Regions from separate parts of the Marinobacter xiaoshiensis genome, predicted to be linked through region 2. Evidence: predicted binding sites of a transcription regulator. Region 2 holds the regulator's gene; each other region holds the start of a gene.

Region 1 (10,370 bases), on a different contig from region 2:
ATCTTCAATCGGGCGCGTGCCACGGCAGTCGGGGTATCGAGTGCAGGCAAAGAAGCGACCGAATTTGCCGTCTCTCTCGGTCATTGGTGTACGGCACTTTGGGCAGTTTGGCGCCAGGGTTTCAGGGCCTGCACCTGGCGTGTCCGCCTTGGTGCCAATGAAGAGGCGAATTTCAGTCTTCAGTGTGTCCAGAAATTTACGAGGGTCGTCTTCACCCCTGCGAATACTCTCGAGCGTCGCCTCCCAGACGGCGGTTCTGTCTGGCTTGCTGACCGATTCCGGCAGTGCACTGATCAGCGTTTTGCCTTTGTCGGTGGCGCGAATATGGCGGCTGTCCCGGTACAGGTAGTCCCGTTTGAACAGGGTGTCGATTATGTTCGCCCGGGTTGCCTCCGTACCCAGTCCGTCAGTTTCTCGCAGGGTTTTGCGGAGTTCCGGGTCGGTTACAAATCGGGCAATGTTGGTCATCGCCGAGAGCAGCGTTGCATCGGTAAAGTGCTGGGGTGGCTTGGTTTTGCGCTGGATTACGGTGCTGTCTTCGCAGAAAACGGGTTCGCCTTTGCTCAGGCGTGGCAGCGGTGCTTTATCTGATTCTTTTTTATTGTCCCGGAGTTTTAGCTCCAGTACTTTCCAGCCGGGTTCGAGCACGGCGGTTTCTGAGGCGCGGAATCGGTGCTCGGTAATTCGCACGGTCAGTTGGCCTTCGCGGTGTATGGCATCGGCAAAAAACTGCATCAGATAATAGCGGCTGATCAAGCCGTATACCTTCTGTTCAGTGTCACTGAGCTTTCCGTTGGGCGCGGTTCTGCTGGTGGGAATGATGGCGTGGTGGGCATCCACTTTTTTGTCGTTCCACGCGGCTGTTCTGCGGCTGAAGTCTGCTTTGCTGCAGGCATCGGCAAGGTCGGGGGAGACTCGGGCAATGACACCGGTGACTTGCTCACGCTGGGCAAAATGGCCTTCTGGCAGGTAACGGGAGTCTGATCGGGGGTAGGTGATCAGTTGGTGGCGCTCGTAAAGATTCTGCGCTGTGTCCAGTACGTCCTTTGCTCCCATGCGGAACAGGCGACCCGCCTCAATTTGCAGAGCCGAGAGAGATAAGGGTAAGGGTGGCGCTTCCGAGCGGTCGCGAAAGCGGGATTCCAACACTGTACCGGGCCGGTTGTGAATGCTGGCTGCAATCTGCTCAGCGGTGGCGCGATCCAACAGGCGGTTTTCTTCGTCAAGATGATCCTGAAACTGTTCGTCCGGCAGCCATTTTGCGGTGAACGGCTGTTGGTCTGCCTCCTCTTCTTGAGCTTTGAATCGTGCCTCAATGGGGAAGTAGGGCTTGGGTTCGAAGTTCTCGATGGTGTTATCGCGCTCCACCACCAGGCCCAGCACCGGAGTTTGTACACGGCCGACGGAGTAGACGCCCTTCTGGCCCTGCTGTTGGTAGTTCAGCGTATAAAACCGGGTCAGGTTGATGCCGTAGAGCCAGTCGGCCCGCTGTCGGGCTAACGCCGAGTGGGACAGCCTGCGAAATTCCAGATTGTCTCTGGGTTGCTGTATGGCCTTGGCGACTGCTGCAGGCGTCAGATCGTTGATGAGTATGCGTTTTACGGGTGCTTGGGTCCCGAAGTAGCGTATTACTTCATCAACCAGCAGTTGGCCTTCTCTGTCTGGGTCTCCGGCATGGACGATGGTCTTTGCTTGCCGAATGAGGGATTCCAGTGCGTTGAGTTGATGGCGCACGCTGTCTTTCGGGGTTAGCTGCCATTTGTCCGGGAACATGGGGAGATCGTGCTGACGCCATGTTTTCCACGCCGGGTTGTAGCTGGCCGGCTCGGCGGGTTCCAACAGGTGGCCAATGCACCAGCTTACGGTCGCAGCTTCACTGCCGTTGCCACAGCGGATCCAGCCCTGGCCTTTTTGGTAGGGGCCGGGGAGGGCGGCGGCAATGGCTCTGCCAAGGCTGGGTTTTTCGGCGATGTACAGGAGCATGTTTGGGTATGGTTTTGTCTGGATTTGGAGTGGTGGGGAATGTGGCTGTTTGGTTGTTGGGTGTCAAGGTTCGGGGGCTGCTTGTTCTGTAGTAGACTGTTTGCTCTGGAGGTGGCGGCTGCGGGCGTCGGCTTCCCAAAAGACGCCGTGAACCCATCCATGGGGGCTTGGTGTTGCCATCCCTGGCAACACACACTTTTGGGAAGCCGACGCCCACAGCCGCTTCAGGCTCAGAGATATCGCCACTACATACAGAGCGAACTGTGGAGTTAAAAAGTAATGAAAATGCAGAATGCAATTGAAGCCAAGTTGAATGAGGCGTTCAACGCCAGCATTCTTCAGGTGGAGAACGAGAGTCACAAGCACAGCGTGCCGCCTAATTCGGAGACGCACTTCAAGGTGACCATGGTGTCGCCGGCCTTTGCGGGGCAGATGAAGGTTAAACGGCATCAGGCTATTTATCAGGTGCTTTCTGAGGAGTTGGAGATGGCCGGTGGCGTGCATGCATTGGCGTTGCATCTATACTCTCCTGAGGAGTGGGAGGCAACGGGTCAGGTTGCACCCACGTCACCGAATTGTATGGGTGGTTCCAAGTCTGATGCTTAATCGGCGGCTTCAGATGGCTAAAAAACACAGCGGAGGGCTTTTATGAGTCAGTTTTTTCAGATTCATCCGGAAAACCCGCAAAAGCGGTTGATCAAGCAAGCGGTTGAGATTCTTCGCGCTGGTGGCGTAATTGTGTACCCCACCGACTCCGGGTATGCCCTTGGGTGCCATTTGGGTGAGAAACCGGCAGCAGACAAGATAAAGCGCATTCGAAAGCTGGATGATAAGCATAACTTCACATTAGTGTGCCGGGATCTGTCGGATATCGGTGTGTATGCCAAGGTGGATAATACCCAGTACAGGTTGCTGAAAACCTTCACGCCCGGTCCTTATACCTTTATTTTGGATGCAACGAGTGAGGTGCCAAGGCGCCTGCTGAACCCGAAGCGTCGCACAATTGGTGTGCGGGTTCCTGATAATGCGATTGTCCGGGATCTGTTGGGTGAGCTTGGCGAGCCTATTATGAGCAGCACGCTGATTTTACCGGGTGAGACTGACCCCATGACGGACCCCTACGACATACGGGATACGCTACAGCATGAGCTTGATTTGATTATTGATGGCGGCTTCTGTGGCATGGAGCCAACCACCGTGGTGAACTTTACCGGTGAAGTGCCGGAGGTTACCCGGGTGGGCAAGGGCGATCCGGCACCGTTTGAACAGTAGGGCCTAGGCTCGGGTGTTCAGGTTGAAGGCGTAAGCGCCCCGGTTGGCTGCAACGTTAAATTGGTCAGTCGGAGCGGAGCGGCGCAGGGTGTCGTAGCGGTGTACGAGATCCTGCAAGCCGTTGAATTGCTGGTTTTCGCTGATCAGCGTATCTAGCAGTGAATTATTAACCCCATAGGCTTGGCTGAGTTTCAGGGCGTTGTCCATGAAGTGCAGAGTTGGCTCGTTCACGCTCAGCCGGCTAAAGGCATCCGCAAAGTTTTTGTTAACATTCAAATCCTTCTCGATTCGACTTCGGGTTTCTTCTGCCAGGTTGCCGCCCACCTCAATCCTACCGCTGTCGTTTTTGTTGACGCTTATCGATAGGGATGGGTTCAGGTTATATTCGGCAAGTTTGTGCCGCAGCGTCTCCCTGATGAAGGCAAGATCCTGCCCTACGGTTTGCTTGTAATCCGATAGGGGCAGCTTCCGGGATTTAGGCCTGCCGGCATCAGTCAAAAGCTCTCCCGATGGTGTAAAACGGTCATCCCCCGGCCCTGAGGGTTGCAATGTCTCAGCACTGGCTGTGCCTTTGGCCTTTTGTTCATCGGCCCCGTTTGCAACAGGGCGCTTCTCCAGAGTTTGCTGAAAGCGGGTGCTTGCCTGGATAAGAGATGTCAGCAGTGACATGGCGTGCATTCCTCCACTGGCTCGCACAAGCGCGCCAGAAATTTATCGTCTGTCTCCTGGTGTATGCACATTCCGGGCCAGCCACTGAAAATACGTGCTTCTGATCTGAGTCAGTAAATATTTGACGCATGTCTATAAAGTTAACCGTCCTTTTGCCGTCAACCACATAGAATGTTTGAAAGAGCCAGGTAAAGTCTGGTGTTCATTGTTCTTTTGACCGAGTCGCTATGAAAAACCAATATTCCATTCGTTTTCTGCTGCTCGCTGCCCTGGCAGCTGCGTTTTCACTCATCCTGGTTTTTACCGTGCTCCATAGTGCCAGTTCCCAGCGCGACCACATGGAAGAGTTCAGTCACAAATACGTGGATGGCCTTGCCAAGTCCTATTTTGACGGACTGAACACCATGATGGTGACTGGTACCATCAGCAACCGTGATGTGCTTCGGGACAAGGTGATGGCGCCTGCGGATGTGCTGGATGTGAGGGTGATTCGTAGCGATCAGCTGAACCAGATGTTTGGCACCGGTACCCAGGCAGAGCAGAAACGTGATGCAGACGATAGAAAAGCACTGGACGGCCAGAGAATTGAGCGTTACTCAAGCAATGAAAATGGGCGTGTTTACACGTTAATTGACCCGGTTATTGCTCAATCAGACTATCAGGGTGTGGATTGCCTGGGTTGCCATCAAGCCCAGGAAGGGGATGTGCTGGGTGCGATTCGAGTGGATTATTCTCTCGCTGAAAGCGACGCCAGCTTGCACCAGCAATTGCTTACCAGTGGCGGTATTCAGATCGCCATCTTTGTTGCAGTATTCTTCCTGACCGGGCTGGTTTTGAATCGGCTGGTGTTCTCCCGTTTACGTCGGCTCCAGGTGAGTATGGATGAGATTTCCGGAAACTCTGATCTCACGATTGAGCTGGATGTATCGCGCAATGATGAAATTGGGACTGTTTCCCTTGCGTTTAATCGCATGATGGCAAAAATCCGTGAAAGTATGCACACGGTGATGGATAACGCCGAGCAGGTTGAGCGGGCGGCCCGTAGCATTGCGGAAAAGGCCCAAACTACTGGCCGCGAAGTCACGGCTCAAAAAGACAATACAGACCAGGTTGCCAGCGCAACCACTGAAATGGCCGCATCGGCTGTTCAAGTGCGGGAGAATGCCAACCACACAGCTCGAAAGTCGGCGGAAACAGCTGAATCTGCCAATAGCGGTGAACAACTTGCGCGCACAGCAGTAGAGGGTATTGAAACGCTCAACACGGAAGTACAGAGTGGCGCTAAACGAATAGAGGACTTGAACGAACGTACCAGTCAGATGGCGAAGATGTTGGAAGAAATCTCTAATATTGCGGAACAAACCAATCTGCTGGCGCTGAACGCTGCTATTGAGGCTGCCAGAGCGGGTGAGCAGGGGCGTGGGTTCTCAGTGGTTGCAGATGAGGTTCGAGCGCTCGCATCACGCACTCAGGTATCTACAGAGGAAATCCGCAAAACCATAAACTCTCTTCAAAGTGAAGTAACCGAATGTGTGGCTACCATGCGCCATGCCTCTGATATGGCAGGGCATGAGGTAGAAGCCATCCTGAAAGTAGAAACCGAGTTGCAAACCATTGCGTCGGCCGTTCGTGAAATCACTTCACTTAACCAGGAAATGGAAAGCGCAGCGAACGAACAGAGCGATGTGTCTGAAATTATCAATCAGAACGTGATTGAAATCAGCCGCTCGGCCGAGCAGACAGCAACAGATGCTCAGGAAACGGCTGGTATTGCAGGTGATTTGCTGGTGATGGCGGAAGCGCTTAGAGAAACTATTGAGCAGTTCCGATTAATCAGAAAGGACAACTAGCGGGGCGGGCTACTTAAACCGCCCCCGCCATGCGATTAGCCCTCTCGGGTAACACCAATGATCTTGAGATGGATGTTGTTACGGCCACGGATTGGCCACTCGATAGAATCACCCACAGCAAGTCCAAGTAGTGCCGAGCCAGCTGGTGCCAGAATAGAAATCTTGCCTTCTCCAGTGCCCACTTCGTGAGGGTAGACCAAAGTCAGCTCCTGCTCCTGGCCGGTATCTGCATTCTGAAAGCGCACTTTTGAATTCATGGTCACTACGTGCGCTGGCATTTCTGCAAGCGGCACAAGCGTGGCGCGGCTCAGCTCATCATCCAGACCTTCTGCCACATCGGAATCACCCTGTTTTTCGATCAGGGTAGTCAAACGGTTGAAATCTTCTTCAGCAACCAAAACTGCCGGCATATCAGCCATAGTTATCTCCAAAAAATATAATTAGTAATTCAAAATTTCAGGATTCAGGCGCCGAACCCGGCGTTTTTAAAGCGGATTCAGCGAGAAAAGAGAAAAGCGGGCAACACACCAGCAGTGCCTGCCTGACGGCGGGCGCTTGAATGATAGAAAGGAATAAACGCTGAGAATAATGATCCCACAGGTTCACCTGGTGTGTTGTCTGGATAAATAAAGAAAAAGCGGGAACTTGGCCGCTTTGGTCAATTTATAAGCTTTTGTCGGGTTCCACAAGTGGGCTTGCAGAAAACGTAAGAAATAAAGCGCATAACGCCAGATTTGTTAGACTCACACCATAGATGATTCATCCAGAAACTGCACCAGGCAAGGAATCTACGCCCCATGTCCAAATTGTTTCCTTCTGTTGACCCCGATGGGCTACTGGAATACTCCGTGGTATTCAATGATCGCTCGCTAAACCACATGTCTGCGCCATTTCAGCAAATAATGCGGGATATTTCCTCCACTTTGCGGCACGTGTACAACGCCAAAGCAGCTGTAATTGTGCCCGGCGGTGGTAGTTTTGGTATGGAGGCCGTGGCTCGCCAGTTTGCGAATGATGAAGGCTGCCTGATAGTCCGCAATGGCTGGTTCAGCTACCGCTGGACGCAAATACTGGAAGCAGGCCGAATCACCGATCGCGTGACGGTGCTCTCCGCACGGGCTATTGACGATTCACCCCAGGCAGCATTTGCACCTGTACCCGCCGAGGAAGTTGCAGGGCGCATCAGGGCGGAAAAGCCAGCCGTTGTGTTTGTGCCTCACGTGGAAACCGCTGCCGGGATCGTGCTGCCAGACGACTATCTGAAAATCATTGGGGAGGCTGTAAAAGAGGTTAATGGCTTGTTCGTGTTGGATTGCGTAGCCTCCGGTGCCCTCTGGGTTGATACCACCGCCTGTGGCGTGGATGTACTTATTACTGCGCCGCAGAAAGGCTGGAGCGCTTCACCCTGCGCCGCCCTGATCACCTTGAGCGACCGTGCGATTGCGCGGATAGAAGAAACCACCAGCAGCAGTTTCGCCGGGGATCTACGCAAATGGTCGCAGATTATGCAGGCCTATGAATCCGGCAGCCACGCCTACCATGCCACCATGCCCACCGATACCCTGGCTATCCTTCGTGATGCCATGCTTGAAACGTTGAAAACCGGCCCAGACCTGTTGTTTCAGCGCCAGGAAGAATTGGGCCGCAAAGTGCGCAAGCTGTTTTATGGCGCTGGTTTCAAGAGTGTTGCCAGCCCGGGCTTTGAGTCGTCGAGCGTTGTGGTGTTGCACACCGACAATATTAATATCCATAACACTAGCCTGTTTCGTGGGCAGGGCTTGCAGACGGCAGCTGGCGTGCCGATGATGTGTGGTGAACCAGAGAGTTTCTGCACCTTCCGTATGGGCCTCTTTGGCTTGGAGAAGTTGAATAACGTGGATCGAACTGTGGAGAAGCTGAGAGTGGCTCTGAAGGCGATTCAGGGCTGAGATTGTGGTATCAATGTCCCGGTTTCAGGAGATAGTGATGGCGTTCCCCAAGTTTTTTGATGATGCACCCGTTATTTCTTTACGTGATCCGCTGGCAGATCTTCTGGGTGCTGCCGAAGGTGGCGTTATCGAGTATCGCTATGCAGATGTTGTAAGGCTGGCGGGGCATTCCTGTCCGACTGTTGCCGGTGCCTACCTCAGCGTTCGGGCTGCACTGAATGTGCTGTATCCAAACTCACTGCCCGAGCGCGGCGCAATTCGGGTACACATGCCCGCGCCAGAAACAGAAGGCACTATTGGCGTTGTCGCACAGGTAATAACAATGCTTACCGGTGCCACTGCCCAGGGTGGCTTTAAGGGCATAGGAGGCCGTTTTGCCCGTAATGGACTACTCAGTTTCGCCAAAAACAGTGGTGAGAATGATGGGGCTGTTCGTTTCGAGCGCATCGATACCGGCGCAGCAGTAACGGTAAAATTTGATGCCAATCAGATCCCCCCGCATGAATCCCAACGCGAGCGTATGTTGGCTGTTATGCACAACCGCGAGACACCTGAGCAGCAGGTGGAGTTTGCTCGCCTTTGGCAGAAACGTGTACGCAAAATGCTGCTTGAGCACGCCGACGACCCGGAACTGGTTCGTGTTCTGCCGTTGAGTGGTGCGAAGGTTTAGTGCTTCGACACTGACTAGTGTCAGGCGGGAACCCGGGCCTGCGGCAGTCAACGCCGCAGGCTTCCGGTGAGATCGTATTTTATTTCAAGTTTCCGAAGTCAGCATACGCTGCTGACTTTCCATAGGCTCAGATCACCGCGCAGACCATCCTGTGCCCTCGGCAGGACTAACATGTCTGCATAAATAATTGTCTTGTCTTAATGTTAAATTTATTGCTGCTGTATGCCCAGAATATACCCGTATAAATGTTTATGTAATTGGTAGTGCCTACGCCTTCTGCCTGAGCAGACGCTTCGATTCAAAACAATCATAGGTATATATCACCTGTGTGAACTGAGGCGCTGAAAGTGCGTACCCTCCCAATTCACGCAGGAATCTTCAATGCCCGAATAATGTCCCAACTGCCATTCTGGCCGTTGTTTTTGCTCTGACACACTGGCTGGTCGAAATGGCGGATGATGCCAGTGATTTATCTGGTACTGGCCGCCCACGCGCTGTTGTTGGCCCCGCTGAAATGGTGGCACCAACCCACCGGTTGGCTGATGGCGCTATTGATCGCAGGTGGTGCCGTGGAAAGCCTGCAGTCGCTGACCGGGCAAATCGGAAGCAGTCGCCGCTACAAGGGGTTGGTTCAGGCCGTGAAGCAGACATCAGCCAACATTACGGAAGTCGTCTGTGACATGGGCAAGCGGTGGCCCGGTCATCAGGCCGGACAATTCGCCCAACAAATATGGGTGGCTGGCGGCATAGGTATCACACCGTTTCTGGCGGCTCTGGAAAAGCGCCTGATCAATTCCAAACAAAAACATCCGGTTATCACACTTCATTACTGCACTGCCGGAGTTACAGGCGACCCAATGGTGACCCGTCTACGAGAGTTGATGGAGCAACTTCCGGAGATATCACTGCATATCCACGACAGTTTGCAGGGGCAGCGGTTGGCCGTGAATCAACTGCAAGTCCATGGCTCCAAGGTAGATGTCTGGTTTTGCGGGCCGCAGGGCCTCGCAGATGCCATGCGAAGCGGGCTTAAGCAACAGCCCATTTCATTACGTTTCCATCAGGAAAGTTTTGAGTTTCGTTAAAAGGGAAAGCGTATCTTTGCCGGGACTAACTCTGGCTTTGACATTTTCCTGATAAAACTCCCACAAACCTGTGACACAGGGTGGGTCATCATACCCACTCAATGTCAGGGCGACGTTTCAGTCGTCAATGTGGTGGTTATTGTCATGAGCACACTCCTATCGCGCCAACTTCAGGGATTTGTAGCGGCCGGCGGCCTTTCTACGTTGCTCCACTGGTTTGTAATGGCAGCATTGATCGCTGCCGGGCTTGAACCAGTGCTGGCAACCGTTAGCGGAAGCGTGTCTGGTGCGCTGCTAAATTACGGCCTCCAGCGGCGCCTGGCATTTCGCAATGCCGGCCCTCACAGGGTCACGTTGTGGCGCTATATCGTCTCCTGTCTTGGCGCCTGGTTCTGCAATCTCGCCTTCTTTTTTCTACTCAATAACGTATTGGGACTTCCCGTCACCTTGTCACAAATCGTGACCACAGGGCTTGTCGCTGCACTGAATTACATCGTCTACCAGAGGCTGGTTTTCCATGAACAAACGCGTTGAGTTCCCCGTCGTACCTTTGGATGACCCGTTTGGCAAGCCGCTGTTATCGCTGGTGGTGCCGCTGTACAACGAGCGCCCGATGCTGCCCCTTTTCTTTGAGCGGGTTCTACCGGTGCTTGCCACCCTGGACCTGCACTGGGAAATCGTGCTGATTGATGACGGCAGTGATGATGGCAGTGCCCAATACATCCGCAGCGTTATTGACCGAACGTCCGGCGTCCGACTGGTCAAACTGAGTCGTAATTTCGGCAAAGAGGCTGCAATGACTGCAGGACTGGAGCACGCCAACGGCGATGCGGTGATTGTGTTGGATGCAGACCTGCAAGATCCGCCTGAGCAAATTCCGGCCATGGTCGAAAGCTGGCAGTCGGGTGTTGAC
Region 2 (10,370 bases):
CACCAGTGGGACAATAATTAACGCTGAGGTCAGTCTTCTTTGTGCTCGTAAATCGCCTTACCCCATGCTTCACGGCTGCCCGGAAGAATCAGGTTCAGGATGATGGCCGCTACCGCACACAGGGCGATACCTTCAAGGTGCCCAAGAACCATACCGCCGATACCGAACACCAGAGTCACACCTACGATAACCAGATTACGCGCCTGAGAAAGATCAACTTGATGGCGGATCAGCGTGCTCATGCCTACCACAGCAATAGAGCCGAACAGCAAGCACAGGATGCCGCCCATTACCGGCACCGGAATAGTCTGCAAAGCTGCGCCGAACTTGCCCACGAATGCCAGCACGATCGCAGTGCAGGCCGCCCACCACATAACCTTCGGGTTGAAATTGCGAGTCAGCATTACAGCGCCGGTTACTTCTGAATAAGTGGTGTTTGGAGGCCCACCAAACATAGCTGCTGCACTGGTAGCCAGGCCGTCGCCTAACAAAGTGCGGTGCAGGCCGGGCTTTTCCAGATAGTTTTTACGAGTCACATTGCCAATTGCCAGAATATCCCCGATGTGCTCAATGGCCGGAGCAATGGCCACAGGAATCATGAACAAAATTGCGCCCCAGCTAAATGCTGGCGCCACAAAGTTGGGAACCGCAAGCCAGGGGGCCTGCTGGATAGGCGTTGTATCAACAATGCCTGCAAGAGCAGACAGCACATAGCCAACAATCACACCAAACATAATGGGAATCAGGCGAAAAATGCCCTTAGCCCAAACCGACGCAACAATCGTCACAATCAGCGACGTCATGGCAATCCAAAGAGCAGTAGCTTCTGGAATCAGCTGAACCGCACCATCGCCGGTGCGGCCAGAAGCCATGTGCACTGCAACCGGCGCCAGGCCAAGGCCAATCACCATAATCACCGGCCCAATAACTACGGGAGGCAGCAGGCGGGTTACAAAGCCGGTGCCGCGCAGCTTTATTGCGCCACTGAGAATAATGTAGAGGATACCTGCCGCCATCAGGCCGCCCAGAGTCTCCTCAAGGCCAAACTTGCCTTTGGAAGCAATAACAGGCGCGATAAAAGCGAAAGACGAGGCCAGGAAAATCGGGATCTGGCCACCGGTAACAATATGAAAAATCAGAGTACCCACGCCGGCCGTAAAGAGTGCGACGTTTGGGTCGAGGCCAGTGATCAGAGGCATCAGAACCAGCGCACCAAATGCTACGAGGAGCATCTGTGAGCCGGCAATTGCCTGCTTCCAGGTTGAATCCGTGGAGTGGTCTTGCATGATCAACTGTCCTTTTGCTTGGTGCCGAAGATTTTGTCACCGGCATCGCCAAGTCCGGGCAGGATGTAGCCTTTCGCGTTCAGGCCGTCGTCTACAGACGCGGTGTAAATGGATACATCCGGGTGCTTGTCCAGAACATTCTTTATACCCTCTGGTGCTGCCACCAGCACCAGAGCACGAATTTCGGTGCTTCCGGCTTTCTTGAGCACGTCGATGGTGGAAATCATCGAGCCGCCGGTGGCAACCATAGGATCAACGATCAGAGCCATGCGCTGATCCAGTTCGCCCACCAGTTTTTCCAGATAGGTGTTGGACTCCAGAGTTTCTTCATTACGGATCTGGCCCACCACGCTCACCCGGGCAACCGGGATCAGGCTGAGAACACCGTCCAGCATGCCAAGTCCAGCTCGTAAAATAGGGACGATGGTGATTTTTTTGCCTTGAATTTGTTCCACATTTACCGGGCCAGCCCAACCGTCGATGGTTTTTTCCTGCAGGCTGAAATCCTTGGTGGCTTCATACGTCAGCAGAGCCCCAACCTCCTGAGCCAATTCACGAAAGTTTTTGGTGCTGATCTCGGCGCGGCGCATCAGGCCGAGTTTGTGTCTGATCAGGGGGTGTCTTACCTCGTGGACTGGCATGGGCTCACCTGTTTTCTGGGTCTGGGGATAAAGGGTTGAGTGTTGCAATTTGTGGCGCAAGGATACCGCATCTTACAGAGTGAGTCAGGCACCAGAAGTCAGCTCGTGAATGAAATTCTGTGCGGGCTGGTACGGATCTTGCGGTAACAGAGTGAAAGACACTTTGGCGTCAGAATCTCGACCCTGAAAACGCCTTCAGAATCAGTAAATCGGAGAAGTTTAGGGCATGGACAGAGCTTTAGTCCTCAGTAACGTCAAATCCCTGACGCAGGGCAACCTCGGCGTACCCATTATGTTGATGGGCTTGCTGGGCATGATGATATTGCCTGTGCCGGCTTTTTTGCTGGACGTTTTCTTCACGTTCAACATCACGCTTTCCATTGTCATTCTGCTGGTGTGCGTATACGCGCTTCGGCCCATGGAATTTGCGTCCTTCCCAACGGTACTGCTGGTCGCAACGCTTTTGCGCCTGGCGCTGAACGTTGCGTCTACCCGAATTGTTTTGCTGGAAGGGCATGAAGGCGGCGATGCCGCAGGTAAGGTTATTGAATCCTTCGGGGCGGTTCTGATCGGTGGCAACTACGCGGTTGGACTCGTGGTGTTCGCCATTCTGATGATCATCAACTTCCTGGTGGTAACCAAGGGTGCCGGCCGGGTGTCGGAGGTGAGCGCACGCTTCACTCTGGATGCCATGCCTGGCAAGCAGATGGCCATTGATGCCGACCTGAACGCAGGCCTGGTTAACCAGGATGAAGCAAAACACCGTCGCGAAGAGATTGCCCAGGAGGCGGATTTCTACGGCTCCATGGACGGTGCCTCCAAGTTTGTTAAAGGTGATGCAGTTGCTGGTCTGCTGATTCTGGCCATCAACATAGTTGGCGGTGTCGCGATTGGCATGATCCAGCACGGCCTCGATTTCGGGCTTGCCATGGAGCGCTATGCACTGCTCACCATTGGTGATGGCCTGGTTGCCCAGATTCCCTCACTGCTCCTCTCTACTTCCGCAGCCATTATGGTTACCCGCGTTACCTCCAGCCAGGATATGGGCGGGCAGATTCTTCAGCAGATGTTCAGTGCGCCAAAAGCCTTGGCGATTGCTGCCGGCATTCTGATACTGCTTGGTTTGATTCCTGGCATGCCCCACGTTGCCTTCCTGGGGCTTGGAGGGCTTGCAGCGGGAAGCGCTTGGTATATCTGGAAAAAAGATCGCCAGACAGTGGAAGAAGGAGGCATGTTCCCCAGCCGCGGAGGCGCGGGTGTTGTGTCAGGCTCTGGTGGGCGAGACTTGCCGCTGGCTGGTGATGCGGGTGGTGATCCGGGGCGTCAGCTACCTGCTCCGGGCGAAACCCGTGAGTTGGGTTGGGATGACGTAGCCACAGTAGATATTGTCGGGCTGGAAGTGGGCTACCGGCTAATCCCACTGGTTGATAGAACCCAGGGCGGTCAGTTGCTCAGCCGTATAAAAGGCGTGCGTAAAAAGTTGTCCCAGGACTTGGGATTCCTGATGCCCTCCGTGCATATTCGCGACAACCTGGATCTCATGCCGAACGTGTACCGCATCACGTTGATGGGGGTGACCATCGCGGAGGCGGAAATTCACCCTGACCGCGAACTGGCAATTGATCCGGGGCAGGTGTTCGGAAAAATCGAAGGTATAGAAGGCAAGGATCCTGCCTTTGGTCTGGATGCGAGCTGGATTGAGCCTGAGAAGAAAGACCAGGCGCAGACGCTAGGCTATACCGTGGTGGATGCCAGTACAGTTGTTGCAACCCATTTGAACCAGGTTCTGCAAAAGCATGCGCACGAACTGTTGGGGCACGAAGAGGTGCAGAAGTGGCTGGATCAGCTGGAGAAGGCTTCACCCAAGCTGGCAGAGGAGTTGGTGCCCACCACTGTGTCTATCAGCCTTCTGCTGAAAGTGCTGCAGAACCTGCTCAAAGAAGAAGTCCCCATCCGGGATATGCGCTCCATTGCCGAATCCATGGTGAACGTGCATCCGAAGAGCCAGGACCCCAAGTTGCTGACCACGGTAGCGCGTCAGTCTCTGCGCAGGATGATTATCCAGAGTATCTGCGGTAACGATTCAGAAATACCGGTTATTACCCTGGATCCCGATTTGGAACAGTTGTTGCTTAAGTCTGTTCAGCAGAGTCAACAATCTGGCGGACTGGAAGATATAGGCATGGTTCTGGAGCCGAATATGGTGGAGAAGCTGCAGCGCTCATTGCAAGACAGCGTGCAGCGTCAGGAAATGCTGGGTAAGCCGGCCATCCTGCTGGTATCCGGGCCCTTGCGGCCGGTGCTCGCCAAGTTTGCCAGTTACGGTGTGGAGCGGCTGCATGTGCTCTCCTACCAGGAAATACCCGATAACAAACAGATTACGATCGTGGCGTCCGTGGGCCAATAAGCTGGCGGATGAAAGCACGGGTAACGCAGATAACGCGTGGCCGTTGGAGGATGCAATATCATGAAAGTTAAACGTTTTTTTGCCAAAAGCATGGCTGAAGCTCTGAGGCAGGTCAGTGAGCAGATGGGGCCAGATGCTGTCATCCTTTCCAATCGCCGTGTAGACGGCGGCATCGAGATCGTAACCGCGTTGGACTACGACGAAAATATGGCGCGCCAGAGCTTGGGCGCAGAGGCCAGTGAGGCCACTAACGGAGCCCGCCTTGCAGAGATGCAGGCAGAGCGTCATCGTCGGCTGGAGGATGAGTTGAGTCGCTCTCGCTCCCGTATTCGCGACGTGCGTGAAAGCCGAGCTGCAAGGGGGCAGGGTTACGCTGATGCATCCTTTGCAGAGTTGCACAGGGCCGCGAGTGAAGATTTTGCAGAGCCAGTCTCTCAAAACGCTGGTAACGAAAATTATTCTGATGAGTTCGCCCGCATGCGTGCAGAAATAAACTCCTTGCGGGATCTGATGAGTGGCCAGCGTGGTGAGCCGGAGAAGCCCGGCATCAACGCGGTCCAGCAGCGTCTTGCAGAGCGGCTCCAGGAATTTGGTCTTGGTAATGATCTGGCGAGCTCGCTCTCCCGCCGCCATAAAGGTGGCAAGCTGGAAGATGGTTGGAAACAGTCCCTGAAAATGCTTGTTGCGGGCGTGCGTACTCCCAATCAGGAGTGGCTTGATGAAGGGGGTGTATATGCACTGGTTGGCCCTACAGGTTCGGGCAAGACTACCACCATCGGCAAACTGGCAGCGCGATATGTGTTGAAACACGGCGCCGATTCTATTGCACTGGTCACGACAGACCGGTACCGGGTTGCGGCCCATGAACAGCTTTTCGTGTTTGGTCGTATACTGAATGTGCCGGTGCGCGTGGTGGATGAAAGCAACACCCTTGATGATATTCTTGATGAGCTCTCAGACCGGCACCTGGTGCTGATCGATACGGCTGGGCTAACCAGTACAGACAGAGGCTATCAGGAACAATTGGCAGAATTGGCCCGTAGCCATCACAGCATCCGGACGCACCTGGTTGTTTCGGCAACCAGCCAGCCGCGTATTATGAAATCCGTCTGGCATTGCTATAAGATGGCAGGTCTTACAGGCTGCGTGATGACGAAGATTGACGAAGCCCTGACTCTGGGCGAATCTTTGGGCTTTGTGATGGAAACCGGGCTGCCGGTTGCCTACTACACTGATGGGCAAAAGATCCCGGGGGATCTGCATCATGCTGAAGCCGTTCCGCTCGTACGCTTGGGAGTCGAGCGTCTGAAAATGCTTCAGCAACAGGCGGCGGCAGAGAAAATGCCTGATACAGAGCGCCCGCGGGAAATCGCATGAGGCTGTGAAAATCTGAGTTGTATCCGGTTATGAACCATATCCGGTTAATCCTGGCGAGAGATTATAAACAGTATGAGCAAAGCACATCCGGTACAGGTGATCGCGGTTTCCGGCGGCAAGGGCGGGGTCGGCAAGAGTAACATTTCAGTTAATCTTGGCATCGCTCTGGCGCAAAAAGGCAGGCGCGTTGTGCTGCTTGATGCCGATCTTGGCCTGGGGAATCTTGATGTGCTGCTCGGGGTAACCGCCAATCGTACCTTGCAGGACGTGTTGGCAGGAGAGTGTGACCTCAGAGACGTTCTGGTAAATGGTCCGGGCGGGATTAAAATCGTACCGGCATCTTCCGGAACTCAGCGCATGACCCAGCTCAGCCCCATGGAGCATGCCGGCCTGATTAACGCATTCAGCGAGTTGGGCGATCAAATTGATGTGCTGATTATCGATACGGCGGCCGGTATTTCCGAGTCTGTTGTGAGCTTTTTGCGGGCCTCGCAAGAGCTGTTGCTGGTGGTGTGCGATGAGCCCACATCCATCACAGATGCTTACGCCCTGATTAAACTGATGAACCGTGATTACGGTACCAACCGCTTCCGCATTCTCGCCAATCAGGTGAGCAGTGAGCAGGAAGGCCGCCATTTGTTTGAAAAAATAACCCGGGTAACCGAACGATTTCTCGATGTGGCACTACAATATGTGGGTATGGTGCCTTACGACGAAGCTGTGAAGAAAGCCGTTCAGCGCCAGAAAGCCGTGCTGGATGCATACCCCCGAGCCAAAGCGTCGCTTGCGATCAAGGCACTGGCTGACAAGGTAGAAAGCTGGCCACTGCCTTCATCACCCCGCGGACACCTGGAATTTTTTGTGGAGCGGCTCGTCGAAGTCTGAAACGGATCCCGTAAAAAATAAAACCGGATGCATGACATTGGCGAAAAACCTGGGAATTTATCATCAGGCTGGTGTGAAAAGTCCCTCGGACCTCATAGAGACTCACGCCCCCCTGGTAAAGAAAATCGCACTTCATCTTTTAGCGCGGCTACCGGCCTCGGTGCAGCTCGACGACCTTATGCAGGCGGGTATGATCGGGTTGCTGGAGGCCGCCCAGCGCTATAGTTCAACCAAGGGCGCAACCTTTGAAACCTATGCCGGAATTCGCATCCGAGGGTCTATGGTGGATGAAATCCGCAAAGGCGACTGGGTGCCGCGCTCTGTTCACCGAAACGCTCGTCGGGTTGCCCGTGCAATCAAGGAAGTAGAAGACCGGGAGGGCCGTGAAGCCCAGGACTTTGAAGTGGCGGAAGAGCTCGATATGTCTCTTTCCGAATATCATGCCACTCTGGCCGATGCTAACAGCGGACGGCTTTTTAGTCTTGATGAGCTCAATGAATCCGGTGAGCTGCCGATAGAAGAAACAGAGGCCCGGGATAATCCGCTGGATGATCTCACATCTGATTCTTTCCGCAGCAGCCTTGCGGCGGAGATTGAGCTGCTTCCGGAGCGGGAAAAGCTTGTACTGAGCCTGTATTACACGGAGGAACTGAACCTCAAAGAGATTGGCGCTGTTTTGGGAGTCAGCGAAAGCAGGGTCAGTCAGATTCACAGTCAGGCCGCGTTGAGATTGCGTGGAAGACTTTCCGAGTGGCGCCTTGAGGAACACAGCTAGGCGTGGCTTGAGACTTCAGGGTTCTGATGAAGTGTAGTATTTGGTAACCGATGCTTTACAAGCGCGATAAAGATCAGACAATACATGGTTAAATCAGCGGCCTGCTACACTTTAAGCGCAAAGGTCAAAACGAATTCCGGGTCTTAATAACTGGAGGTCCCTTTGGACAAAAATATGAAAATTCTCATTGTGGATGATTTCTCCACAATGCGACGGATCATCAAAAACCTGCTCCGTGATCTTGGCTTCACCAACACCGATGAAGCGGACGACGGAAATACAGCTTTGCCTATGTTGAAAAGCGGTAAGTACGACTTCCTTGTGACAGATTGGAACATGCCGGGAATGTCTGGCTTTGATCTGTTGAAGGCAGTGCGGGCAGATGAAAACCTGAAAACCCTTCCTGTTTTGATGGTTACCGCCGAAGCCAAGCGCGACCAGATTGTTGCAGCGGCTCAGGCTGGCGTGAATGGGTACGTAGTAAAACCGTTCACTGCTGCCGTTCTAAAAGAAAAAATCGAGAAGATTTTTGAACGAATTCAGTAACCGGAAATTGGATGGGGCGTATGAGCGATAAAAAAAAGATCCATCGGGATCTTGAGCCAGAAGTGACCGAAAAGCTCCGGCACCAGGCAGCAGAGCTCGCCCAAAGTGTGGAAGGCGGCGATTATGCCCGAGCGATGAACCTGATTAATGAGTTAAGCGAAGTCAGGGATCAGAGCCTTTATCGTGAAGTTGGCCGTTTGACACGAACGCTTCATGAGGCAATCCGCAACTTCCAGATTGATCCGCGCAGCCAGGAACAAAAAGAGGTGCTGTCTTTGATGACAGACGCATCCGACAGACTGGCGTACGTTGTTCAAATGACAGGTCAGGCTGCCAATCGCACTATGGACCTGGTTGAAGAGAGCATGCCTCTCGCTCAGACACTCCGTGAAGAAGCCTCGTCATTGAGCGAAGAATGGCAGCGGTTGCGGCGCCGGGAAATGCAGCCGGCTGAGTTTCGTGAACTTTATGGCCGTATAGATACCTTTTTTCTTAGCGTTACCAATGATGCGGACACACTTTACAGCAGTCTTTCCGAAATTCTGCTGGCGCAGGATTTTCAGGATCTGACGGGCCAGGTAATACAGCGGGTGACGGCTTTGGTGAAGGAGGTTGAGGAACAGATGCTCAGCCTGGTGGTTATGGCGAGCCACGTTGATCAGCTTACCGGCACAGTACACCAGATTGAAAATCAGGAAGTCTCCGCCGAACAGGGCGTAGGGCCGCAAATGAAGGCTGAAGAACGCGAAGATGTAGTCTCGGGACAAAATGACGTAGACGATCTGTTATCCAGTCTCGGTTTCTGAACAGAAGAGGTTAGCCCATGGCGTTTGATGCCGATGATGAGATCCTGCAAGACTTCCTGGTAGAGGCCGGGGAGATTCTTGAGAAGCTGTCGGAACAGCTTGTTGATCTTGAGCAACATCCAGACGACAGTGATCTGCTCAACGCCATATTTCGTGGATTCCATACCGTAAAGGGTGGTGCAGGCTTTTTGCAGCTTGACGCTTTGGTTAACTGCTGCCACTCCGCCGAGAACGTGTTCGATATACTGCGCAACCATAAACGCGCGGTGGATTCCGAGCTGATGGACGTTGTGCTGGAAGCTTTGGATCATGTGAATGCCATGTTCGAGCAAGTGCGTAACAGGGAAGAGCTGACGCCTGCGCCGGACGAACTGATTGCGGCACTGGATGCTCTTGCACTGCCCCAGGTTGCTGGCGAGCCGGTGAGCAACCAGTCTGTAGACGTTCCTGCTGCCCCTGAAAGCGATCAGGATGGTGGCGATATTACCGATGAAGAGTTTGAACAATTACTGGATGCGTTGCATGGCGATGCTCCCGTAACGGGCGCCTCCGATAGCTCCGCCCCCGACCAATCCCCAGCCAACAGCAGCGGCTCAGCTGACGAAATTACAGATGATGAGTTTGAAGCCCTGCTTGATGAGCTGCATGGCAAAGGCAAGTTTGCCGCGAAACCACCCGCAGATGATGCCCAGACGACAGGTGGTGCCGGCCCTGAAAAGGGCGGTGATGGTGAGCTGATCACTGACGACGAATTTGAAAAACTGCTCGACGAGCTGCATGGCAAAGGTGGCAGCCCAACCACCGGTGGCTCCGGACCAGCGCCAGCGAAGTCGCCGCAGCCGAAAGCCGAGCCTGCGAAAGTTGTGCCTGAAAAAGCGCCAGCCAGTAAACCGGCCCCTCCCAGAGAGCCGGCTCCAGTGGCAGAAACCACTGTGCGTGTCGATACCAAACGCCTCGATGACATCATGAACATGGTGGGCGAGTTGGTACTGGTGCGAAACCGGCTCCAGAGACTTGGCTCCGACAGTGAAGACGAGCACATGCACAAGGCGGTATCAAGCCTTGATGTAGTGACCACAGATCTGCAGGCTGCAGTCATGCAAACTCGCATGCAGCCGATCAAGAAAGTATTCGGCCGCTTCCCGCGGGTTGTTCGCGATCTCGCCCGGGGCATGAAGAAAGAAGTGAATCTGGTGATGATTGGCGAAGACACCGATCTCGACAAAAACCTTGTTGAGGCCCTATCGGATCCCCTTGTTCACCTGGTGCGAAATTCTGTTGACCACGGTATCGAAACGCCAGATGTGCGTGAAAAGGCTGGCAAGCCCCGGCAGGGCACCGTCACCCTCTCTGCCGAGCAGGAAGGGGATCATATCCTCCTGTCTATCGATGATGATGGTGCAGGTATGGACCCGGAAGTGCTGCGCCGCAAAGCCGTGGAGAAAGGGATTTACGATCAGGACGCTGCCGATCGCCTCACGGATACAGAGTGTTTCAACCTGATTTTTGCCGCCGGGTTTTCGACGAAAGAGCAGATTTCTGATGTGTCCGGCCGCGGTGTGGGCATGGATGTGGTGAAAACCAAAATAAATCAGCTCAACGGTCAGCTCAGCATTGTTTCTGCCTTGGGCAAGGGTTCTCGCATCA
Region 3 (10,370 bases), on a different contig from region 2:
TTGCCGTCCATATCCCGCAGTTCTCCGGTGAGGCTGAATTTCGCCCGACCAGTAGCGTCAGCGTCTGCAAGAATGCCCGCAACCTCTTCCGGTGACAATTCAAACTCGACAGTCACATCCGAATTGGCGGGCAGCAAAAATTGCAGCGTCATTTCCTTCAGGATTGGTGTGTAGGCGGGGCCAAGATCAAACAAGGTGAGTACCCCACCCGGAATTTCCGCCACAAGAAAGTAAGCCCCTGCGTACAGGCTGCCAAAGTGGTTCTTGTTACCTTTGAGCTGTATGCGCGCTCGCACGTAACCCGGGCGAACCTCTTCAACGCTGAACCGGTTTCGGGGCGCGAACGGAATCGACAAGCCTATAAGGCGGTTAACGGCGGCGTAGCCGCCGGTTTTCTTCAGCCACTCGACGGGTTGCGCCAGGGTTGCCTTGGGGTCTGTGGTTGAAATCCATTGACCGGTCGCCCCGATAATATTGTCTATTAAGGCCATCATTGTGCTCCGTAAGTTGTATTGAGGCGGATGATTACAATGCCGGACACACATCGCAACACTCTTTTACATATTTCTGGAGAGATTTGCCGGCTCTCCGGAGAATTCTGATCTAAAGTTTGATTACCCGTAATCTTAGTCATAACGTCAAAACAGCTGGCCTATGCGAGCTGGAACGGATTCGGAACATTTCACAAGGATTCGGATAGTGCGATATGCCCAACGCCGTTTAACCTGTGACCAAGCAGGCACCAAACTGTTTGCTGCCACCAGGCTCTCCCTCACACTCCTTTGTGCGCTTGTGTCGAGTTGCTTTGCTCATGCAAACCCCGCACACAACCCTGTACAAGAGTATGTCCTTTGGTACCGGAATTACGATAGCCCTGCTATCTATGCACTGGTTACTCTGGCATTGGAAAAAACACCCGAGTATGGGGAGTTCCGCATTATCCGGAGCCAGGAGCTTAGCCAAGGGCGAGCACTGCGCGAGCTGGGTCGAGGCGGAACCCGTATGGTGGATATTGCAAACGTGGCCACATCAGCGGAGCGGGAGCAGTTTTTGACCCCTGTGCCGGTTCCTGTAGACGGAGGGTTGCTTGGTTTTCGCGTGTGCGTGGTTATGCCAGAAAGTCTCTCACTGTTTGAGGGTATTCACTCCCTAGACGATCTTCGTGAGAGGGGCGTGCGAATTGGCCAAGGGGATCACTGGCCAGACACTCCAATACTCAGAAACAACGAGATTCCAGTTATTACCCATTCCCGTTACGAAATTCTCTTTGGAATGTTAAGAAAACACCGTTTCGATTGCTTTGCCAGGGGTGTCAGTGAGGTAATTAACGACCTGCAAATGGAAAATGACCCCGAGATGACGATAGAGCCCAACCTGGTGCTGGCCTATCCAATGCCCTCTTACCTGTTTGTAGGCCCTGAAGACCAGGTAACAGCGCACCGTTTGCAGCTCGGAATGGAGCGCGCCATTCGGGACGGCAGTTTTGGCGTGTTTCTTGAGCAGTATTATGGTGCGGCGGTTGCTAATCTTAACCTGGATAAACGCACCATCATCGTTTTGGACAACCCCTTCCTGAGTGAAGAGTCAGGAAGCATTGGCCGCGATACGCTGAACAACCTGCGCTGGCGGATTGAGCTACTTCGCGATTAAGCCCCAATCAAACCCGGAAACGGGATACGTTGCCATCAAGGGTGTGGCCAATCTGTTCTATTTGTCCACTGTAAACGTCATTCTCACTGGCAGCGGCAGCGGCTTCCTGGCCTTGATCCGCAATGCGGGTAATCGACGAATTCAGCTCTTCCGTAACCGAGGTTTGCTCTTCTGAGGCAGTGGCAATCTGAGATGTCATCTGGCTGATAGCGGTAATGGCGCTAGTGATGCGGTTCAGGGAATCCATGGCATCCTGCGCTTTTTCCATGCTTACGTTAGATACCGCTGTTGATGCGTTCATTACATCTACCGCATCATTGGCACCGGTCTGCAGCCGCTCAATCATATCGTTTATTTCTTCAGTGCTGGTTTGGGTGCGCCGCGCAAGGTTTCTTACTTCGTCTGCAACCACGGCAAAACCGCGACCAGCGTCTCCGGCCCGCGCAGCTTCAATGGCTGCGTTCAGTGCCAACAGGTTGGTCTGTTCAGCAATGCCTTGAATAACTTCCAGCACCGTTGTGATAGAGGCAACATCGCGACCTAGTGAATCGATGACTTTTGCAGCTGTGCTTACTTCGCGAGACAGCTGCTGCACCGCATCTCGTGATGCAGACATGGTTTCCAGCGATGCCCTGCTGTCGTCATCCGCTGTGTTAGCTGCGTCTGCCGTTTGCTGGGCGTTTTGTGCAATTTCATGGGCTGCTGCGGACATCTGGTTAATCGCGGCCGCCACCATATCGATTTCGGTTTGTTGATTTTCAACGCTGCTGCGGCTGGTCTTGGCCGTGCTTCTGAGCGCCGTTACGTTGGTAGCCAGTTCGCTGCTACCCTGCTGCACTTCACGAACCACCTGATGAATTTTACCGACAAACTGGTTAAAGCTTGCAGCCAACTGGCCGAACTCGTCGCGGGCGCTGTCGTCTAAACGCTGGGTGAGATCTGCATCGTTTGAGCCTATGTCTGCCATGGCTGCATTCAACCTGCGAATCGGAGCCATCAGGGTACGAATTCCCAAATGCAGTACAACAAGTGATACCAGAAGCCCAACAACAGCCATTATCACGCCGGTTATCATGGCGTTTCGAACAGGGGCGCTTATTTTGTCCTGGTTAACGAAGGTACCCAAATACCAGTCAACACCGCGGGCATCGCTGATAGCATGAAAGCTGGCGCTCCAGTCAGCACCTTCCTGCTTAAAGCTGTGCAAGCCTTCTTTCAGCTTTGGAGCCCCACCAAGTAGCGAGCTGATATTTTTACCTATCAGGCGCCGGGTTGGGTGGTACAGCACCGTGCCGTCATTGCTGATCAGCGCAGCATAACCAGTGCCTGCCAGATTGATCACAGACAGCATGCGCTCAATGGCGTTAAGGGTAATATCCGCACCCACAACACCTTGATGCGTCCCACGCTTCACCGGGGCAAATGTAGAGATAATAATTTCGCCGGTTGCAGCATCCAGGTATGGAGTAGTAAAGGATGAGCGGCCAAGCTCCATGGCTCTTTTGTACCAGGGGCGGGTGCGCGGATCATAGCCCTCAGGTAGAGTGTCAGTATCGGCCTGGCTTTTCATCAACATGTACCCGTCAGCACGGCCCACGTACACATCCTTGAAATTGCCGCCTGTTGAAATTGCCTGCAGCAACGTATGTGCTTGCTTATCGTCTGCCACTGACTCGAGAGCTTTAGCCGTTGATTCGGTCATTATAAGCCGGGTGTTGAGCCATTCAGCAATGCTTGACGTATTCTGCTCTGCAGTGTTTTCGATTAATGAATCCACATAGGTTTGCGACGTGTTTTGCAAACGGAGGTTGCCGGAAATTGTGAAGGCGGCCATAACCAGCAAGAGTAGAATGCTGAAAGTGACGAGTAGCTTTTGACCAAATGTAAGATGCACGGCGCGCTCCCTATTTTGTTTCACTGATTAACGGCCGTCTGTGCGAACTCTTTAATGCCTTCTGATAAACTTGTTTCGTAAATTCATTTCCACGCCGTACAGGAGCCCCACTGAATGGCCCATGAAGAGCTGCATCTAAACCTCCGCAACCTGAAGCTTGATGATTATGAACAGCTTCAGGTACTCATGGATCGGGTCTACGACGATATTGGTGGGGCTTGGCCCAAAGACACCATAAAGGCGTTGGTTGAGCAATTCCCCGACGGGCAGATCTGTATTGAAGATCATGGCGAGCTTGTGGCCGTTGCTCTGACTGTTTCCGTCAAATACGAGCGATTCAGTAACCCTCATACCTATGATGACCTGATTCTGAGCAATGAGCAGATCCGGCATAACCCGAAGGGCGACTCACTTTACGGGCTGGATGTGTTTATCCATCCGGAATATCGCGGGTATCGGCTTGGGCGCCGGCTGTACGAAGCTCGCAAGGAACTATGCCGTTCAATCAACTTGCGTGCCATTCTTGCGGGCGGGCGTATACCCGGCTATCACAAGTATTCCGAGCAGTACACTCCGGCCGAGTACATTGATCGCGTTGACCGCAAAGACATCTACGATCCGATTTTGAGCTTCCAGCTTTCCAACGATTTTCAGGTAACCCGGCTGATGCACAAATACCTGCCAGAGGATGAAAAGTCTCTGGGGTATGCAACCTTGCTCGAGTGGCGGAACATTCTCTATACCCCGCCCTCCTCTGTGTTGAACGAAAAGAAAACCCAGGTTCGTATGGGTGCCGTTCAGTGGCAGATGCGAGAGTTTGGTTCAGTTGAGGAAGTGCTGGAGCAGGTTGAGTACTTTGTGGATGCACTCTCCGATTACAAGAGTGACTTTGCACTCTTCCCGGAGTTTTTCAACGCGCCTCTGATGGGTTTGACCGATCAAGTAGATCAAACCCGAGCCATACGTTTCCTCGCCGGTTTCACGCAGCAGTTCCGGGATCGTATGTCAGAGATGGCGGTGAGCTACAACATCAATATCATCACCGGTTCCATGCCTTTGTTGGAGAACGACCGGGTCTATAACGTGTCCTATCTATGCCATCGGGATGGTCGTGTAGACGAACAGCGGAAGATCCACATTACCCCACACGAGCGCCGTGATTGGGTGGTTGAAGGTGGCAACAAGTTTGAAGTTTTCGACACAGACTCTGGCCGTGTTGCGATTCTTATCTGTTATGACATCGAGTTTCCCGAACTCGGGCGAATTGCAGCAATGAAAGAAGTAGACATAATCTGCGTGCCATTCTGGACAGATACCAAGAACGGCTATTTGAGGGTTCGCCACTGCGCCCAGGCCAGGGCTATCGAAAACGAGTGCTATGTGGTAATCACTGGCAGTGTTGGTAACTTGCCGAAAGTGGAAAACCTTGATGTGCAGTACGCGCAATCGTCGGTGTTTTCACCTTCTGACTTTGCCTTCCCTCACGATGCAGTGATGGCAGAGACCACGCCAAATACCGAGATGATTATGTTCTCGGACATGGATCTCGAAAAACTCACATTGGTGCGTAACGAAGGCTCTGTTACCAACCTTAAAGACCGCAGAATTGACATGTATGAAATTATCACCCGATAGGTGTTGAAGAACAGTATTAAAGGTTTATCGTATGACACTGATGGCGTTGCAAATCTTGCTATCAGTGTCTATTGTTTAATCAGTATTCAAACAGCTTCTGTAGAGACTTGGTATTCATGAACGAAGCGTTGCCCGATCTGGTCGCCCAATTCACAATCCGGCACGGCCTGTTCCGCAAGGAACGGGTTGAAGCTGCGCTATTTGAATTGGACTCTTACGGTTGCGTTATGAAGACGGACAAGATGTTCAACCCCGGCGATACAGTCACGCTTGATCTGGTTATGGATATGCCGTTTGATAAAATTCGGGCGGAGAACGTGCCTGGACTTATTACCGAACGCAGAAAACACTGCAGCAACTTTTTCTACTCAATCGATTTTTCTGATTTAAAGTCTGACGGTGACACCACTCTTGAAGAAAAGTTACGCCGTATCAGAGAGGTGCTTTCCAAAAAGCAGTCGTTGAAATCACGACGTTCCTCAGGTTCCGTGTCCAGCATGCGGCATATGGCCTGATTATTATCCGTTCTACCCGCCTCAAGGAGTGAATACCATGGCGAAAAATGCCAAATCGAGCGTTGATAAAATCGTAAAGAAGGTCAACAAGGAATTTGAGAAGACATCTGCCCAGATAGAAGCGCTGATCAACGATGCGATGAAGCACTTCGATTCCCTGCAACACCAGGTTCAGGATCCGGTGCGTAAGCTACTGAAAGAAGTGGACGAGCTTCGTGAGCGTGAAATGAAGCGTTTCACTGATGAGTTTGAACGCCGGCTGGAAGAGTTCCACGAACTGCAGTCCAGCATTCTCGAGCGTTTGGGCGTTGCCTCGAAAGAAGACATTCGCAAGGCTGAAAAAGAAAGCAAAAAACAGCTTAAGAAAGCCCCTGCGAAAAGCACCGCACCCAAGAAAGAAAGCAAAGCCAAAGCGCCTGCTGCCAAAAAAGCAGCACCTAAAAAAGCCGCAGCCAAAAAGCCCGCAGTAAAAAAAGCTCCTGCAGCGAAAGTAGCGAAAGCCGCTGACAGAAGCGATCTTACCTTGGTTAAAGGTATTGGGCCTGCAACGGCCAAAAAGATGAAAGAGGCTGGCATAACCTCCATCGACCAGATTGCCAATCCATCGGCAGATGATACGGATAAGCTGAAGGCTTTCTCCAGCATCAAGGGGTTCGACCAACTGGCGGCCGAAGCCAAGAAAATTAACTGATGCGAACGCCTGACCAGCCTGTATTACGGGACATAGTTCTGATTGGCGGCGGGCACAGCCACGTCGGGGTACTCAAACGGTTTGCAATGAAACCCGTTCCCGGCGTGCGCTTGACCCTTATTTGCCGTGATACTCACACCCCCTACTCCGGAATGCTGCCAGGTTATGTGGCTGGGCATTACAGCTACGATGATGTGCACATCGACCTGAGCCGGTTGGCAGAATTTGCTGGCGCACGTTTTTATCGCTCCGAAGCCATAGGCATAGATCGCAATCGCAAGCGTGTGATCTGCAAAGGCCGTCCGGATGTGCCTTACGACATACTCTCGATCAATATAGGCTCTTCTCCCAGAGTGAATGAGGTTGAAGGCGCTTCTGAATTTGCAGTGCCTGTAAAACCAATCACCGGATTTAATAATCGATGGCTTGCCTTGCTCTCCCGTATCGAGAATCACCAAGGGCCCTTAACCGTTGGTGTTGTAGGCGCAGGTGCAGGAGGCGTAGAACTCACTCTCGCCATGCAATACCGGCTCAAGAACGAACTGGAAAAACGTGGACGGGATTCTGATCAGCTGCACTTTCATCTATTTGATGCAGCCAAGGAAATTCTTCCAACCCATAACGCCAAAGTTCGTGAGATTTTCCGAAAGACACTCTCTGATCGTGGCGTAAAACTCCACCTTGGGTCCCCGGTAGAAAAGGTCAGCGACAGGTTGTTGCGCACTGCCTCTGGCGAAACCCAGCAGGCCGATGAAGTTCTTTGGGTAACCAGAGCAGGCGGACCAGCCTGGCTTCAAGAAACCGGCCTGGCGCTGGACGACGGCCTGTTCCTGCGAGTGCGAGACACCTTGCAGGTTGAGAACGACGACAGCATTTTTGCCGCCGGCGATATCGCTAACGTGGTTAACCATCCCCGCGAGAAAGCGGGGGTGTTTGCTGTGCGTCAAGGCCCCCCTCTGGCGGACAACCTTAAACGCATGGCATTGGGCAAGGCCCCCAAAGATTTCCATCCCCAGAAAAAATGGTTGGCGTTGATCAGCACCGGTGACAAGTATGCGGTAGCTTCCCGTGGTGATATGCAGTTCGATGGTGCCCTGGTGTGGCGCTGGAAAGACTGGATCGACCGCCGATTCATGGAAAAATTCACCGATCTTCCTGCCATGGAAGAATCTGGCGCCCTGCCCGATACAGCAGCAGCCCAGAATCCTGAGGAGGCATCCCAGGCCATCTCTGCAGTTGCTATGCGCTGCGGTGGGTGCGGTGCCAAAGTTGGCAGTACGGTGCTTTCCCGTGCACTGGGTGAGCTTCGGCCCATTGATCGGGACGATATTATTATCGGCCTGCATGCGCCCGATGACGCAGCCGTGCTGAGAGTCCCGCCAGGAAAAGCGGTGGTGCATACCGTCGACTTTTTCAGAGCATTTATTGACGACCCTTACACATTTGGCCGCGTTGCAGCCAACCATGCCTTGGGCGATGTATTTGCTATGGGCGCAGAAGCCCAGAGTGCCACCGCTGTGGCTACGGTGCCTTACGGTATTGAATCCAAAGTGGAGGACGTTGTTTTCCAGATGATGTCTGGCGCTGTAGATGTGTTGAATGAAGCCGGTTGTGCTTTGGTGGGGGGTCATACTGGTGAAGGCCAGGAGCTTGCTCTGGGCTTTGCAGTTAATGGCTTGATAGATCCCGATGAAGTGATGAGTAAAGGCGGCTTGCGAGCTGGTGATGTACTCATTCTCACCAAGCCGATTGGCACTGGAACGCTATTCGCCGCTCACGCCCGCTTGGCGGCCAAAGGACGATGGATAGATTCGGCCCTCGCCTCCATGGTGCAGTCCAACAAGGCGGCGGCAGACTGCCTGCGTCGTTCAGGTTCAAAAGCCTGTACCGATGTGACCGGTTTCGGATTGTTGGGTCACTTGGTTGAAATGACACGGCCATCGGGTGTGGATGCAGAGCTGGACCTATCTGCGATACCCATCCTGCCCGGAGCGGAAGAAACAGCTGCAGCAGGCATTCTCAGCTCTCTTCAACCGGCCAACATACGCTTGCGTCGTGGTATTCGGGATCAGGAAAAATGGGTGAATCACCCACGCTATCCGCTGATTTTTGATCCGCAGACTGCGGGCGGCTTGTTGGCGAGTATTGCGGCTGATAAGGCAGAAGAGTGTGTTCGAGAGCTGAAAGCCCTGGGCTATCCGCACACAGCCATTATCGGTCGGGTTACTCCACAAGATGAAAGTGGACCAATCGAGCCAATTACCTTAAAGGAATGAACTCAGGGTTGATTCCTGGAACAGCGCTGCACGGCAAGTAAAAGCGCCTGCTCCAGGGATTCCTGCTCTTTTTCTGGTGTGAACTTGCCAGCCAGCTGGCTCACCTGCTCTCGTAACTGAACCAAAAATGCTGAATCCGTCTCAGCCCGCGTGAGCACAGCAGCCAGCGCGGACGTATTGCCTACCGGGTAGTACCCGCCATAATCCTTACCAAGCAACCCGATATTACCGGAAATATCGGAGGCTACTACCGGTAAGCCGGCACGGCAGGCCTCTGAGACCACATTAGCGCCACCCTCCATGAGGGAGCTCATTACCAACAACTGGCTAGTGGCCATCAGCTGCAAAACATCGGCTTTCTCAAGCTCACCAAGCCAGTGGAATCGTGGGTTCTCATCGGCTTCCCGGGTCGCAAGGCCTTCCCAGTGAGCGTCGTGTGCCTTGCCTGCACACATCACACGAATTCGGGAAGCTGTGGGCATCAACCTTGCCGCCTTGGCTGCTCGCAGTGAGTCCTTTTCAGACCTGAGGTGGCCGATAACACACACATTGAAGTCTGACGTCGCAGAAGCAGCCGCTCCCGGCGCCTCAGGTGGCTTGTCAGCTGACTGGAAAAGCGTGACCAGTTTGTCCCGGAATCTTTCGGGAATATCGTCCCCCACTTGAGCATGCAATCCAATCAGCGCGTCAGCCACCTGCATGGAATAAAGAGTTTGCTCAGGGTATTTATACTGGTGCCGATAGATGTCTGTTCCCGTGAGAGCGACGACCAAAGGTTTACCCGGCCAGGATTCACGAAACAAACGAATGGCATCGTGGCTTCGCCAGGCATGCAGCGCGAGAAATAAATCACAGGCTTCACCCTTGTATTCCGTGATAACGGACACTTGATGCCCTGATTGTTCCAGCAACGCCTGCCAGCGCTCAGCGGTTGCCCTGTTTCCAGCTTTGGAGCCAGGAGCGGCAGGCGTAATGATGATAATATCCATAAGCATCTTTGGTATAAGGGCCCCCTTTCAGAGCCCGGGTGAAACTTTGGTAGACTTACAAGCTATTTCCGGAGAATAGTGCCCGGATATATGACCTGATTAAACCCTTAAACCGTATAGCTGTTCAGGCTTTGCGGCAATCAGAGTATCCTTCACCTGTACTATATCAGTCACATAACCGATCAAGGATTTCAAATGGCTTTGAATCTTATACGGAAGTTAGTGGTATCCAGCTTGTTCTGCGTCACCGCCGTAACCGCATCGGCGGAAACATTTGTATTTACAGCGATCCCTGATGAGGACGAAACCAAACTGGTAGAGCGTTTTCGTGGAGTGGCAGATTACCTCTCCGAGCAACTGGATGTTGATGTACGTTACATTCCAGTGAAATCCTATGCTGCAGCGGTTTCTGCATTCCGTAACAACCAGGTTCAGCTCGCCTGGTTTGGTGGCCTTTCCGGCGTGCAGGCCCGCAGGTTGGTTCCAGGTTCTGAGGCAATCGCTCAAGGTGTTGAAGACGAAGCTTTCGAAACCTATTTTATTGCCAATACCACCACTGCAATTAAGCCGACTGAGAAACTCAGCGATCTGGAAGCTCCAATGAAGGGCAAAACCTTCACCTTCGGATCCAAAGGCTCAACGTCTGGTCGCCTGATGCCAGAGTTCTATGTGCGCGACACCTTTGGTACCAAGCCTGAGGATTTCTTCTCGCGCGTTGGC

The links. Region 2 encodes FliA, which starts transcription of late flagellar genes. Its sites were predicted from a motif close to CTAAAGTTTNNNNNNNNNNNGCCGNTAA; they were not measured.
Region 1: RKA07_RS15505 (methyl-accepting chemotaxis protein) is a predicted target of FliA. The motif match lies at 4,059-4,086, and genes of this name have one in related genera.
Region 3: RKA07_RS11540 (methyl-accepting chemotaxis protein) is a predicted target of FliA. The motif match lies at 3,572-3,599, and genes of this name have one in related genera.

Annotation. Positions count from the first base shown of each region.
Region 1 is NZ_JAVMBO010000018.1:1,292-11,661, reverse strand. It holds gene RKA07_RS15525 (DNA topoisomerase III) at 1-1,983, opposite strand, end outside; gene RKA07_RS15520 (BolA family protein) at 2,263-2,589, shown strand; gene RKA07_RS15515 (L-threonylcarbamoyladenylate synthase) at 2,632-3,255, shown strand; gene RKA07_RS15510 (hypothetical protein) at 3,259-3,924, opposite strand; gene RKA07_RS15505 (methyl-accepting chemotaxis protein) at 4,152-5,774, shown strand; gene rnk (nucleoside diphosphate kinase regulator) at 5,810-6,193, opposite strand; gene RKA07_RS15495 (aminotransferase class V-fold PLP-dependent enzyme) at 6,572-7,702, shown strand; gene RKA07_RS15490 (FmdE family protein) at 7,740-8,372, shown strand; gene RKA07_RS15485 (ferric reductase-like transmembrane domain-containing protein) at 8,828-9,457, shown strand; gene RKA07_RS15480 (GtrA family protein) at 9,602-9,991, shown strand; gene RKA07_RS15475 (glycosyltransferase family 2 protein) at 9,975-10,370, shown strand, end outside.
Region 2 is NZ_JAVMBO010000007.1:380,477-390,846, forward strand. It holds gene RKA07_RS05545 (uracil-xanthine permease family protein) at 30-1,286, opposite strand; gene upp (uracil phosphoribosyltransferase) at 1,289-1,927, opposite strand; gene flhA (flagellar biosynthesis protein FlhA) at 2,154-4,334, shown strand; gene flhF (flagellar biosynthesis GTPase FlhF) at 4,395-5,711, shown strand; gene RKA07_RS05565 (MinD/ParA family protein) at 5,784-6,596, shown strand; gene RKA07_RS05570 (RNA polymerase sigma factor FliA) at 6,628-7,371, shown strand; gene cheY (chemotaxis response regulator CheY) at 7,534-7,917, shown strand; gene RKA07_RS05580 (protein phosphatase CheZ) at 7,938-8,723, shown strand; gene RKA07_RS05585 (chemotaxis protein CheA) at 8,741-10,370, shown strand, end outside.
Region 3 is NZ_JAVMBO010000016.1:22,713-33,082, reverse strand. It holds gene RKA07_RS11550 (DUF4442 domain-containing protein) at 1-491, opposite strand, end outside; gene RKA07_RS11545 (hypothetical protein) at 700-1,650, shown strand; gene RKA07_RS11540 (methyl-accepting chemotaxis protein) at 1,658-3,544, opposite strand; gene RKA07_RS11535 (bifunctional GNAT family N-acetyltransferase/carbon-nitrogen hydrolase family protein) at 3,659-5,179, shown strand; gene RKA07_RS11530 (hypothetical protein) at 5,296-5,694, shown strand; gene RKA07_RS11525 (helix-hairpin-helix domain-containing protein) at 5,732-6,385, shown strand; gene selD (selenide, water dikinase SelD) at 6,385-8,661, shown strand; gene senB (selenoneine biosynthesis selenosugar synthase SenB) at 8,664-9,650, opposite strand; gene RKA07_RS11510 (putative selenate ABC transporter substrate-binding protein) at 9,846-10,370, shown strand, end outside.